3 regions of the Arthrobacter sp. B0316-1-20 genome follow, and region 2 is predicted to be linked to each of the others. Evidence: riboswitches for the same ligand, from Rfam matches in the RefSeq annotation. Region 2 holds a riboswitch; each other region holds the start of a gene.
What was found. A riboswitch is a leader RNA that binds a small molecule or an ion and turns the genes downstream of it on or off. The one in region 2 is predicted to bind S-adenosylmethionine.

Region 1: it holds a riboswitch for S-adenosylmethionine, as region 2 does, so the genes downstream of both, AC5RW2_RS20145 (methionine ABC transporter ATP-binding protein) here and AC5RW2_RS25470 (acyl-CoA dehydrogenase family protein) in region 2, are expected to answer to the same signal.
Region 3: it holds a riboswitch for S-adenosylmethionine, as region 2 does, so the genes downstream of both, AC5RW2_RS41125 (MFS transporter) here and AC5RW2_RS25470 (acyl-CoA dehydrogenase family protein) in region 2, are expected to answer to the same signal.

The regions. Positions count from the first base shown of each region.
Region 1 is NZ_JBNHHC010000012.1:74,224-79,130, reverse strand. Features, by position in the region: gene AC5RW2_RS20155 (APC family permease) at 1-433, shown strand, start outside; SAM riboswitch class I at 524-613, shown strand; gene AC5RW2_RS20150 (LLM class flavin-dependent oxidoreductase) at 702-2,123, shown strand; SAM riboswitch class I at 2,193-2,284, shown strand; gene AC5RW2_RS20145 (methionine ABC transporter ATP-binding protein) at 2,398-3,450, shown strand; gene AC5RW2_RS20140 (methionine ABC transporter permease) at 3,447-4,139, shown strand; gene AC5RW2_RS20135 (MetQ/NlpA family ABC transporter substrate-binding protein) at 4,166-4,907, shown strand, end outside.
Region 2 is NZ_JBNHHC010000018.1:23,445-28,351, reverse strand. Features, by position in the region: gene AC5RW2_RS25475 (acyl-CoA dehydrogenase family protein) at 1-814, opposite strand, end outside; gene AC5RW2_RS25470 (acyl-CoA dehydrogenase family protein) at 880-2,118, opposite strand; SAM riboswitch class IV at 2,191-2,306, opposite strand; gene AC5RW2_RS25465 (zinc-binding dehydrogenase) at 2,593-3,549, shown strand; gene AC5RW2_RS25460 (CoA-binding protein) at 3,656-4,072, opposite strand; gene AC5RW2_RS25455 (alpha/beta hydrolase) at 4,294-4,907, opposite strand, start outside.
Region 3 is NZ_JBNHHC010000168.1:48-3,804, forward strand. Features, by position in the region: partial or broken gene AC5RW2_RS41115 (FAD-binding oxidoreductase) at 1-437, opposite strand, end outside; partial or broken gene AC5RW2_RS41120 (FAD-binding oxidoreductase) at 833-1,342, opposite strand; SAM riboswitch class IV at 1,485-1,607, shown strand; gene AC5RW2_RS41125 (MFS transporter) at 1,645-2,994, shown strand; partial or broken gene bioD (dethiobiotin synthase) at 3,152-3,757, opposite strand, start outside.

The DNA of each region.
Region 1 (4,907 bases), on a different contig from region 2:
GGCCGGCACGCACACCCGGCACCACTCGCCACATCTGGCCTCGGCCGCTTCGACCGGAGCGGTGGCCCTGTTCCTGCTGGCCGCGGTGGTGGCCGGCTGGGACCCCATCGTGCAGTTCTACACCTGGTTTGCCGGTTTCGCCTCCCTGGGCGTGGTGGTGCTGATGACGGTCACCAGCATCGCGGTGCTGGTTTTCTTCCGCCGGCAGGGCGCACCGGCCCGCGACTGGAAGCGCTCGGTCGCCCCGGCTCTCGGACTCCTCGGGCTGCTGGCCATCCTGGGCCTGATCCTGCAGAACCTGCCCACCCTGGTCGGCAACAGTGTGCCGCTGGCCATCGCCGTCGTCGTCCTGATTCTTGTCTGCCTGAGTGCGGGAGCGGTGGCGGGATGGAAGCGGCCGCAGGCCAAAGCCGGCTCCGCCCCGGCGTCGTGACTTATACCCGGCGTAACCCGTCGTAATTCTTACCCCGCGTGACGCGGGACATTTCCCTCCGGGGCGCCCGCGGGTGTCCAATGGGAGACGTACCCATCCAGAGCGGCCGAGAGACCTGGCTTGTTGACGCCGCAGCAACCCCCTCCCTGAGGAAGGTGCTACCGCCAGGACCGATGGAGAAGCTCGATCTCTCGTTGGTCTTCCGTTGGCAGCCGCATGCCCGACGGAGGACCGGCGCGGGCTCTTCTCATCAGAAAAGGAGCCTGACATGACCGTAAACAACCCGCAGCCCGACCCCCGGCGCCAAGTTCGCTTCAACGCCTTCGACATGAACTGCGTGGGCCACCAGTCGCCCGGACTGTGGCGCCACCCGCAGGACAAGTCCGCCACCTACAACACCATCGGCTACTGGACCCACCTGGCCAAGGTGCTGGAAAAGGGCCTGTTCGACGGCCTGTTCATCGCCGACGTGCTCGGCACCTACGACGTCTTCGGGTCCTCCAACGAGACCACGCTGCGCGCCGGCACGCAGGTCCCCGTGAACGATCCGTTCATGCTGGTCTCGGCGATGGCCGCGGTGACCGAGAACCTCGGCTTCGGGGTCACCGCCGGCACCGCGTACGAGCACCCCTACCCATTCGCCCGCCGCCTGGCCACGCTGGACCACCTGACCAACGGGCGGGTCGGCTGGAACGTGGTCACCGGTTACCTGCCCTCGGCGGCACGCAATATGGGCCAGGAAGACCAGTTGGAGCACGACGAGCGCTACAACCACGCGGACGAATACCTCGAGGTCATCTACAAGCTGCTCGAGGGCTCGTGGGAGGACGACGCCGTGGTCAAGGACGTCGAGACCGGCGTCTTCACCGACCCGGCGAAGGTCCACGAGATCCGGCACGAGGGCAAGTACTTTAAGGTTCCCGGCATCGCCATCACCGAGCCGAGCCCGCAGCGCACCCCGGTCATCTTCCAGGCCGGGGCTTCCAAGCGCGGCACCGAGTTCGCCGCCGGGAACGCCGAGGCGGTGTTCGTGACCTGCCCGACCAAGGAGATGCTGGCCGCATCGGTGAAGAAGATCCGCGACGCCGTGGAGGCGGCCGGACGCGACCGCTACGACGTCCGCATCTACGCGATGCAGACCGTGGTGACCGGGCCCGACACCGCCGCCGCGCAGGCCAAATTCGAGGACTACAAGTCCTACGCAGACATCAACGGGGCGCTGGCGCTGATCTCCGGCTGGATGGGCGTGGACCTGTCCACCTACGGCCCGGATGACGTGATTGGCGAAAACGTGAAGTCCAACGCCATCCAGTCCTCCGTGGAGACCTTCCAGAAGGCCTCCGGCGACAGCGGCAAGCCGTGGACCATCCGCCAGCTGGCCGAATGGGTCGGCGTCGGCGGTTTCGGCCCGATCACCGTCGGCTCCGGCGCGGAGGTGGCCGCCAAGCTCGTGGAGTGGGTCGACGAGACCGACGTGGACGGGTTCAACCTGGCCTACGCGATCACCCCGGGCACGTTCGAGGACATCGTGGAATTCGTCGTGCCGGAGCTGCAGAAGCTGGGCGCCTACCCCACGGAGTACGCGCCGGGGACCCTGCGCAACAAGCTCTTCGGCCGCGGCGACAAGCTGCCGGATAACCACCGGGCCGCCGGCTTCCGCTTGCAGAACGCGCTCGCCCACCGAGCGTAGGCACCGGCAGAACCATCTGAACAACGACGGCGGTGCGCCTCCCCTTCAGGGGGGCACCGCCGTCGGCAAGAACCATCCAGAGCGGCCGAGAGATCTGGCTCGATGACGCCGCAGCAACCCCGGCAACTGCCGCACGGTGCTAACGCCAGAACCGATGGAGAACCCGGGCCGGCCCGGAACCGGCCGCGCCATGCCTGCGCGCCGTGATCGGCTGTGCCCGGGGCTCCCTGACCTTCAGGAGCAGCATGAAAAGATATGCCGCGGGCGGCCCGCAATGATAGAAATCCGCAATCTGCACAAGAGCTACGACACCCGCCACGGGACGGTCGAGGTGCTCAAGGGTATCGACCTGACCATCGAGCAGGGGTCGATCACCGCCGTCGTCGGCCCTTCCGGCGCCGGCAAGACGACCCTCTCCCACTGCATCTCCTTATTGGAAAAACCGACCTCCGGCCAGGTACTGGTGGACGGCCGCGACCTGTCAGCACTGTCCGGGCAAGCATTGCGAGGCGAACGCCGCGCCATCGGCACGATCTTCCAACATTCGGCCCTGCTGCGCCGGATGACGGTGGCGGAGAACGTGGCGCTGCCGCTGCGAAACCTCGGCGTGGTGCACGCTCAGATGGAGGACCGCGTGGCGGAACTGCTGGACCGGGTGGGCCTGCTGCACAAGGCCAACGCCTACCCCGGCCAGCTGTCCGGCGGCCAAAAGCAACGGGTCGGCATTGCCCGGGCGCTGGCACTTCGTCCCCGGATTTTGCTCTCCGACGAATCGACGTCGGGCCTGGACCCGGAGTCCACCCAGCAGATCCTGGACCTGCTGGACGACGTGCGCACCGAACTGGGGTTGTCGGTCATCCTGATCACCCATGAGATGGACGTGGTGCGCCACGTCGCCGATCAGGTGGCCGTGCTCTCCGGCGGCCGCGTCGCGGAATACGGGCCGATTGGCGCCCTGGTTGCCGACCAGGCCTCCGCCGCCGGCCGCCAACTGCTGCCAATCCGGGCCCTCCCGCTGCCAGCCGGCTTCGACTACGCGCTGTCCGTTTCCTATCGGCACGGGCCGGTGGACCCGGAGTGGATGACCCGCCTGTCCACCGGTCTGGGGGTGCGCGTGGCGCTGCTCGGCGGTTCGGTGGAAGCCCATGGTGAAACGGTGCTGGGCCGCGCCGACATCGGTGTCGCCGGCCGCCCGGAGGCCGAAGTCCGCGCCTACTTGGCGGGCCTGGGTCTGGCCGCAGAGGCACGCCACCGTGCCGATACCGCGGCGGAAACGCCGCCGACGGACGCATACGCAAGGAACGAGAAAATCGAGGTGCGCGCATGAGGCCCGCAGAAACCGCCGCCGTCGGGCTGGACACGCCCTGGGCGGACCTGCCCGCGCTGCTGCTGCCCGCCTACGGCGAAACTTGGGCGATGGTCGGCATCGTGATGGTCATGGTGATCCTGGTCGGCGGCGCCACCGGCGTGCTGCTGTACAACACGGACAGCCGCGGCCTGTTCCCCCGGCCGCGCCTGCACGGAACGCTCAGCTGGATCGTCAACATGGGCCGCTCGCTCCCGTTCCTGGTGCTGATGGCCGCCATCATCCCGCTGACCAAGTGGGTCACCGGAACGACCATCGGCATCGCGGCGGCCGTGGTCCCGATGACACTGGCCGGTATTCCGTTCTTCGCCCGGCTGGTGCAGAACGCACTCAACGATCTGCCGCGCGAGAACATGGCCGTCGGGCTGGTCACGGGCAGCTCCACCGGGCAGATCATCCGGCAGACGCAGCTGCGCGAGGCCCTGCCGGGTCTTACGTCTGCGGTCACGCTCAACACCATTTCGATGATCGAATACTCGGCCATCGCCGGGACCATCGGCGCCGGCGGCATCGGCTACCTGGCCGTCACCTACGGCTACCAACGGTTCGACACCCACGTCATGGCGGCCACCATCGTTGTCCTGATCATCACGGTGCAGCTGGTGCAGTTTGCCGGCGACCGAATCTCCCGCGCGCTGCTGCGCCCTTAGCAACCGACCAACAGGAGCATCACATCATGAGCACCTCTTCCGCCGGGTCCGGCCACGACCACGGCTTCACCCTGCGCAAACAGACCACCGCCCTGCCGTGGAGCATCGCCGCCCTTGCCGCCGTCGTCGCACTGGTCCTGGGGCTGCTGCTGGTGCAGCAGCAGTCCCGGCCGGCCGTCGCGGCATCCGGCAGCGAGGTCACCTCGCCGCTGAAAGTCCACTTTGAACCGGCGATGGCGGGCGAGGAGAAGATCCTGAAGTTCGTCGCCGAGGAAATCGCCCCCGACTACGGCGTGGAGATCGAGGCAGTGGGCCTCCAGGATCCGGTTCAGGCCAATCGTGCGGTGGCCGATGGGCAGTTCCACGCCACCATCTTCGAGCACCAGTGGTACATGCAGCAGTCCGCCGACGCCAACGGGTTGGAATTGTCGCCGACGGTGGAGCTGTACCAGTGGGGCTTTGGCCTCTACTCAACCCGCTACGGCTCGGTGGAAGACCTGCCGCGCGGAGCCGTGCTGCTGCTGCCCAACGACGCCGCCAACCAGGGCCAGGCGCTGTGGCTGCTGCAGCGCGAGGGACTGCTGGAGCTGGATCCGGCGGTGGAGCCGCGAACAGCAAAGATCCGCGACGTTACCGGCAACCCGCGCGGCTTCCAGTTGAAGGAAGCCGACCTGCTGGCGATGCCGCGGATGCTCGACTCAGTCGATGCCGCGATCGGCTACGTATCCCAGTTCGACGCCGGCAAGATCGGCCGCGACAAGGGCATCC
Region 2 (4,907 bases):
CCCGCTTGCGTTCCCGCACGTTCGCGGCGGCGTCGGTGGAGGCCGCCTGCGCGATGCCGGCCAGGGCCACCAGCAGGATGTGCTGGTAGAGCGCCGTCTGGTACGGGAAGCGGTCCGCGAACGCTGACACATTCACCGGGTCCACCTCGGCTTCGGTAAAAAGCGTGGTGCCGCTGCCGGTCAGGCGCTGGCCGAAGCCGTCCCAGTCGTCATAGGTTTCCACGCCGGCTGTCTTGGTGGAGATGATCACCGAGACATCCGAGCCGTCGGGCCGCTTCGCGGTGACGTCGATCCAGTCGGCGAAGATGGTGCCCGTGGTGTAGAACTTGCGGCCGTTCAGCACCAGCCTGCCGCCGGACTCGGTGAGCACCGTGGCGGTTCCGCCGGCGCCCGGTTCGGTCCACGCGTTCCCGGCCAGCTGACCGGAGGCGAAGCGCTGCAGCCAGACGCTGCGGTCCCCGCTGCGGCCGTGGTGGTACAGGTGCTCCTCCACCAGTGCTATGTGCGAGCGCAGCGCCTGCGGGATGTTGCTGTCCGCAGCGGCCAGCTCGATCAGCAGTTCTGTGAACTCTTCCCAGTCCAGCCCGTCGCCGCCGAGTTCGGCGGGGATCCGGGCGGCGCCAAAACCGGCGCCTTTCAGCCAGCCGATCTGTTCAAACGGCAGCTCGCGGGCCAGTTCGCGGTCGAGTGCTCCTGCGGCGATGCGCTGGAAAATGGGCCGGTACTTCGCGGCCGCCGCTTCGAAGGCCGGCGTTGCGTGGACGGAAGGGGCGGCGTGGAAGGCTGTCGTTGCGTGGTCAAGGGTTTCAGTCATAGTGGTGCTCCTGGGTCTCTGCCATGCACGGCCGAGGTCGGGACGGGTAGGGCTGTTTGCGCGGATCAGGTGTAGAGCGAGATCGGCTGGACTTCGCCCAGCAGGAAGTTGGCGCCGACCTCGACCTTCTTGTAGTCCACCGGGTCGTGCAGCGTGTGCGTGCGGACATTGCGCCAGAAGATGTCCAGCCCCACCTCGGTTTTCGCGGAGGAGGAACCGGTCACTTCGAAAATGCGGTTGGCCACCTCCACGCCCGCCTCGGTGGAGACGACTTTGAGCCGGGCGATCTCGATCTCGATGCCAGCGCGTGCCTCGGCCGTGAGGTCCCCGCCGGCGGCGATGGCGGCGTCGAAGCGCTCGTTGGTCCGGTCCGCCAGCGCTTCCACGGCTGCCACGCGGGACGCTAGTTCCCCGTAGACCCGCTGGGTCAGCGGATCCTGGGCGTAGGTTTCGGCGCTGCTGAGAAACCAGGAGTTCTTGCGCGCCACGGTGATCTGGCGTCCGCGTTCCAGCGCACCCTGCGCGATGCCCAGGTAGAGGTTGCCGAAGGCCAGCTGGATGTAGGGCGTCACCAGGCTAGAGAATGGCTCCTCCCCCACTTCGCCGATGATGTCAGCGGAGGTGACCAGCACGCCGTCGTACTTCACGGAGCCGCTCGCGGAGAGGCGCTGGCCCAGCGCGTCCCAGTCGCCGAGGAAGGAAATCCCCGCGCGGTCGTGTTCCAGGGCCAAGGCCAGGAACTTGCCTTGGTCGGGACCGGCCGTGATCGCGGCGTTGACCAGGATCGCGTCGCCCACCGACGCTCCGGTGGAGAAGTGCTTGACGCCGTCCAGCCGGTAGCCGTTGCCGTCGGGAACCAGTTCCAGGTTCGGGTCCACCGGGTTGACCGAGTCGCCCCAGGACCAGCGGCCCTGGGCCGAGCGGCGGAGCAGTCGTTCTTGGACCTGCGGGTTGCCGTAGAAGACCACGGCGCCAAGGTTGGCGTAGTGGTAGGCCAGGATCTGCGCGATCGAGGCATCCGTCCGGGCCAGGATCCGCACCGCGTGCAGCGCGGTTTCCCAGTGGCCGCCCTCGCCGCCCCACTCGCTGGGGATGATCAGGTTGACCAGGCCGGAACTGCGCAGCAGTTCCACTTCGGCCTGCGGGTCCGCGTTCCGGCGGTCGCGCTCCAGCACGTCCGCGCTCAGCACGGCGGCCACGCCCTCGGCGATCCGCTGCCAGTGCGCGAGCTCTTCGCGGCTGGCGTGTCCGGTCCACGGGGAACGGCGGGTCTGCTGGTTTTCTTCAATGACGACGGCGGTCATGGCGCCTCCTTGGGGTGGGGCTCCCGCCTGCGGCGCGCAGCAACCGTCACGGTCGACGACGCAGCCTGGCAGGGGCCGTACTTGCCGGGCACCGGATCTGTGCGCGGCCGGATCCTCATCTGGGGCACCCCACTACGGAAGAGGGTTGCCGCCCAACCAGCCAGAGCTTGTCGTTGGGACTCTTGATCTTGGGGAAGAGTCTGCCGGGCCGAATCCGGCGCTGTGAAGCATGTGACGGGCCATGACGTACCGCTGCTGATTGTTACGGAGAAGGTCTTATAACGACGGCGGCCGCTCGCCCCAGCCGGCTCCGCGGAGTGCTCCAGCCAGGCCGGCGTTTTCAGCCGGATGCGCGCTCCCAACGGACTACCCCTACTGGCCAGACAGTGACGGGACTACGGTGGAGTTGCACTGCCAATATCGGCCAAGCCGGGGCGGGCACCGTCCAGGCGGTCGGCGCACGGAAGGTTCATCATGAAGGCATGGCAATTTGTCGGAACGAACAAGCCGCTGGAGCTTAACGAGGTTGAGGAGCCGCACGCTGGCCCCGGCGAGGTGGTTGTCGACGTCAAGGCCTCCGGTGTCTGTCACTCGGACGTCACGACGCTCGATGATGCAGGATGGATGGCGCTGTTTCAGCACGGCCTTCCCCGCACCATGGGCCACGAATCCGCCGGCGTTATCAGTGAGGTCGGCGAGGGCATGGACCATTGGAAGGTTGGCGACCGTGTGGGCCTCTCTCCGGTGATGTCAGACGGGGACGCGCTGGGTTACGGCAAGTGGGATGGAGGCTTCGCCGCCAAGCTTCGCGCGACCGACGACAATCTCGTTGCCCTGCCCGATGAAGTGCCGTTCGATCTCGGCGCGATGGCGACCGATGCCGGCCTAACCGCCTACCATGCCATGATGGCGGTCGGCGGTGCCAAGGAGGGCATGAAGGTCGGTGTCATCGGCCTCGGCGGCCTCGGCTACATCGGCGCACGCTCCGCTGCATTGGTCGGCGCCGAGGTGTACGGCGCCGAGGTCAACCCGGAAACCCAGAAGCTGGCCGACGAGATTGGATTGGCCGGCGTCGCCGCCTCGATCGATGAGTTCAAGGACAAGAACCTGGAACTCATCGTTGACTACGCCGGTTTCGGCACCACCACCTCGGCCGCTATCGAGACCCTCGGCGAGTTCGGCACCCTGGTCCAGGTCGGCATGGGGCGGCTGGAATCGACCATCAACACCTACCCGATCATCATCAACCAGCTCACCATCAGGGGCTCGAAGTCCGGCACCAAGGAGGATCTGGCCGGCATCTACGAACTCATGAAAACCGGTCAGCTCAACCCACCGATGAACCACATCAAGCATGCCGACATCCCTGGCGCGATCGACAAGCTTCGCGCCGGAGGTGTCGTCGGCCGTTTTATCGCGATGTACGAATAATCGCGCTGACGGATAACGCAGTGACTCCCTGCGTTCCGGCCGCCCACCCGAAGGGCCGGCCACCCGCCGAAATCGGCTTGGGATGACGCCGTCTTGCCAGCGGCAGCTACAGACCGAAGTGCGGGGCTTCGATGGCCGGGCAGGTGTCCATGACGACGTCGAGGCCTGCCGCCTTGGCCCGCTCCGCGGCGGCTTCGTCGACGACGCCCAGTTGAAGCCAGACCGCCTTCGCGCCGATTTCAATGGCTTGGTCCACCACCGGGCCCACTTTCTGCGAGTTGACGAAGCAGTCCACCACGTCAATCTCCCCCGGAATGTCTGCAAGCTTGCGGTAGCCGGTCAGGCCGTGGACGTCCTCGCCCTTCAGATTGACCGGAACCACCTCCATGTCCAGCTGGTCCATCAGGTATCGGGAGATGCGCATCGCGACCCGGTGCGGGTTCGTGGACAGGCCGACGACGGCCCAGCGGGCAGGCGTGCTCAGCAGGCGGCTGACCACTTCGGGATCATTCTGGTGTGCCATGGCGCCACCCTACCCATCAGTTCCCTCTACCGGTACCTTCGCCACCGGGTCTCCCGCCAGCATCCCGAATCGAGGAAGCAGATAACGCCCTTAAACCGCGGTTTAAGGGCGTTATCTGCAAAGTCGATGGTTCTGGGGTGCCGGCTCAGTGGGTCCGTTGACAGCGGATGGGTCCGCGGGGCAGGGGCTAGCGGGCCTGTGGCATCGGCTGGCCGGGGCGGTCAGGATGCGCTGCCGGTACCAGCCTTTTCAGCGGCGGCGGCGTCTGCATGCTCTGCCACCCAGTTGCCCACTAACTCCAGCAGTTCCGCATCCACGGGCTCGCGGATCTGCCGTTTGTAGTCGGACAAGGACGGAGCCTTCGGATCCCGGCGCAGCAGGTGCGAGAGGTCCTCGATTGTCCGCGTGGTCACCGGGCCGGGCACGGTGGCCGCGATGATGTCCAGGTCCTCCGGGTCCACCTGGACGTCCTTGGTGCCGGTGATGGCCAGCACCGGCACCTGCAAACGCGCCAGATACGGAACCGGGTCGAAGTCGATGAACTCCCGCTGCCAGAGCGCGTTGATCTTGCGTCCCTGCATCCGCACCACGTCCTTGGTGGTGGTCCGGATTTTCTCCACCGACGTGGCCTGAATGGTGACCATGTCCTTCCGCAGGACTTTCAACAGAATGCGCACGAACGCCGGCAGCGCATCACCGATCTGGGCCGCCTGCCACCTGCCGGTCTCAAAGCCGGTGTGCGCCGAGGTGGAGAGCAGCACGGCTCCGTCCAGCCGGGTGCCGGGGTCCGCTGCCACGGCGGCAGCGTGGTAGCCGCCTTCGCTGTGGCCGACCA
Region 3 (3,757 bases), on a different contig from region 2:
CGGTGCTGCAGTTCGCGGGAGAGGTCGCCGACCTCGGCGGTGACCCAGTCCTGCTTGAGCAGGCCGACGCCGTGCTCACCGGTCAGCGTCCCGCCCAGGGACCGGGCGAGTTCGAACATGCGTCCCAGCGCCTCCTTCGGGGCGCCGGTGGTGATCGACTCCCCGGGTTCGACGACGATCATCGGGTGCAGGTTGCCGTCGGCGGCGTGGGCAATCGTGTAGATCCTGACCCCGGTGTCCCGGGAAATCTCCTGGATGCCGGTGACGATCTCGGCCAGCCGGTTCCGCGGCACGCCGACGTCGCCGATGGAGGTGCGCCCCAGTTGTTGGAGCGACGGGATCGCATCCCGGCGTGCCTGCACCAGCGCTTCCGCCTGGACCGGGTCCTGGGGGACGAAGACGGATTCGGCGAACGGTTCGATGGCCTTGAGCACCACGTCGCGCTCGATTTCGGCACCGAAACGTCCGTCTGGGCCAGCAGGAAGGCACCGCCGCGCTGCCGGTGGTCCGTGCCCGTGGCCAGATCGATGGCCCCTAGGGTGGGTCCGTCGACCAGTTCCAGTAACGCCGGGGTGGCCCGCGCGGCGACGACGGCGGAGGCCGCCGCGGCTGCGCTTTCAACATCGCGGAAGTAGGCGGCGACGGTCGCAGTGGCCACCGGCATCGGCCGCAGCCGTAGGGTCGCCTCGACGACGACGCCGAGGGTGCCTTCGGAGCCGATGAACAGGGCGTTCATGTCGTAGCCGGTCACGGCCTTAATGGTTTCGGTGCCGGTAACCAGCACGCGGCCGTCGGCCAGGACAACTTTCAGGGCCAGGACGGACTCGCGGGTCACGCCATACTTGGCGCAGCGCATGCCGCCGGCATTGGTGGCGATATTGCCGCCGATGGAGCAGTAGAGCGTGCTGGCCGGATCCGGGGCATAGAAGAGTCCGAATTCGGCGGCGGCCGCGTTCAGTTCGGCGTTCAGGACGCCGGGTTCGACGACGGCGAGCTGCTCCACCGGGTCGATGCGCAGGATCCGGTTCATCCGGCTGACGTCCAGCACGATCTCCCCGGCCTGCGCCGAGGCGCCGGCGGCCAGGCCGGTGCCGGCCCCGCGGGGCACCACCGGCAGCCGGTGGGCGCTGGCCGCGCGGAGGGTATCCACCACATCCTGGAGGGACTCGGCCAGCACGACGCCGTCGGGCAGCGTCGGGGGCACATAGCCGGAGCGGTCGGTGCGGACGAGTTCAAGGTCGGCGGGATCCCGGGTAAAGCGGGGCAGCGCGGCGAAAGCGTCGGGGAGATCGGGAACCAGATTGATCGACATTGATGCGTCCTCGCTTGGATGTGCCGGCATGGAGTCCACATTCCTACGACCTGCTGCAGGGCACAAGCCCCTAGCACGGTCCGGTTTCCGAATCGAAAGTGTTGCGAAGCATTACCGTCAGGGACGGCGGATTTTGCAGTGTGACGGACCTGCCCTGCAGAATCGGTACCAGAATCAAGAGTTCCAGCCACAAGGCCCTGGCCGGCTGGACGGCAACCCTCGCCGCTGTAGTGGGGTGCCCCAGGTGACGATTCGACGCGGACCCGGCGCAGGATCGGGCGCGTAAGTATGGCGCATCGTTCCGCGGGCGCCGCGAGCCTTGAAGGTCCACCATGACTGCAACACTGCCCGCTGTCGGGGAGCGCCCTGAGAGCATCGGTACCCACATCGCCCGCAAGAAGCGGGTGCTGTCCTCCGCGTTCGTCGGCACCACTATCGAGTGGTACGACTTCTACCTCTACGGCACAGCCGCCGCGCTGATCTTCAACCAGCAGTTCTTCCCGTCCTCCACGCCGATCGGTGGCATCCTGGCCTCCTTCGCCACCTTCGCGGTGGGCTTCTTCGCCCGCCCCGTTGGCGGCATCGTGGCCGGCCAGCTGGGCGACCGGATCGGCCGCAAGTCGCTGCTGGTGATCTCGCTGCTGACCATGGGCATCGCCTCCACGGCGATCGGCCTGCTGCCGACCTTCGCGCAGGCGGGCTGGTTCGCCGTCGTCGGCCTGGTGCTGCTGCGCCTGCTGCAGGGCCTGTCCGCCGGCGCCGAGTGGGGCGGTTCCGCCCTGCTGTCCGTCGAGCACGCGCCGAGCCACCTGCGCGGTTTCTTCGGCAGCTTCACCCAGATCGGCTCCGCCGCGGGCATGCTGCTGGCCACGGGTGCCTTCGCGGTGACCCAGTCGGTGCTGGGCGCCGAGCAGTTCGCCGCCTTCGGCTGGCGCATCCCGTTCCTGCTCTCCGCCGTGCTGGTGGTGGTGGGCCTGGTGATCCGCCTGGGCGTGGATGACGCACCGGAGTTCAAGGAACTCAAGGAGGAGAAGCAGGTGGAGGCCTGGCCGGTCAAGCGAGTGCTGCGCGAACACCCGCGGGCCATCCTGATCACCATCGGCCTGCGCCTGGCCCAGCCGGCACTGTTCTTCCTCCTCACCGTCTACATCCTCAGCTACCTGAAAGAACGCCGCGACGACAGCGCCGCCGGCCTGACCGCCATCCTGATCGTTTCCGCGCTGGGCATCATCTCCGGCCCGTTCTGGGGCTGGCTCTCGGACAAGGTGGGCCGGCGCCGGATCGCCGTGAGCAGCGCCGTCGGCATAGCCGCATTCATCTGGCCGTTCTTCTGGTTCCTGGATAATGGGCCGCTGGTGCTGCTGCCGCTGGTGATGATCGTGGGCATGAACCTGCTGCACGATTCCATCTACGGACCGCAGGCGGCCTGGTTCGCGGAGCAGTTCCCCGTGCACCTGCGCTACAGCGGCGTCTCCTTCGGCTACCAGGTGGGCACCGTGCTCTCCGGCGGCCTGACCCCGTTCATCGCCGCGTCCCTGCTGGAGCTGGGCGGCAACGAGCCGTGGCTGATCTGCGGCTACCTGGTGCTGCTGGCCGGCCTGACCACCTGGGCGGCGCTGGCCGCGAAGGACCCGGCCGTCCAGGAGCGGGCGGCGCTGGCAGAGCGGCGCGTCGCCGCCTGACGCCCTCAGGCTCGACGCCGGCACTCGGGTTCCCCCGGCAGACGGAACCTAAGTGCCGGCGTCGTCATTTAATGCACCTTCCCCTCCCGCTGACTTTGCGCGAAACGCACGAATGGGCGCTTAAATGAACGTGTGCTGCGGAGTGAACGGGGGCAGGTCAGCGGGAGGGGGCGAGCCCACTGAGCCATTGCGGGGCGAGGCTTTGGAAGACGCGGGGCTCCAGAGCGGGCGCGCCGGCGGGGATGGCACCGGCCAGCGGCACGTGCAGGCCGCGCAGGTACTCGGCATTGCTGGCTTCCACCTCGTCCGGTTCCTCGGGCCACGCGCCGATCACCACGCCCGCCACCGCCAGCCCGCGCCGGTCCAGCGCCTCCAGTGTGAGCAGGCAGTGGTTGAGGGTTCCCAGGCCGCTGCGGGCGACGACGATGACGCCTACGGTCAGGGCGGATGGCGGGTCGGAGCGGGTGCCGGCCCCGCCGCTGAGGTCCGCCGCGAGGTCCGCCAGCGTATGCCTGGCCGAGTCCAGTTCGACCAGCAAGCCGCCGGCGCCCTCCACCAGCACGTGGTTGTGGGTTGCGGCGAGCTGCCGGATCCGGTCCACATGAACCTCCAGGCCGGGCAGCCGGGCGTCCTCGCGGAGGGCGGCGGCCACCGGGGCCATCGGTGCCCGCAGCCGGGCGCCGTCGGAAACCGCCGCCAGGCCGGCCAGGCGCCGCACTTCGTCCGAGTCGCCAGGCTCGCCGTCCTCGACTCCGGTTTGGGC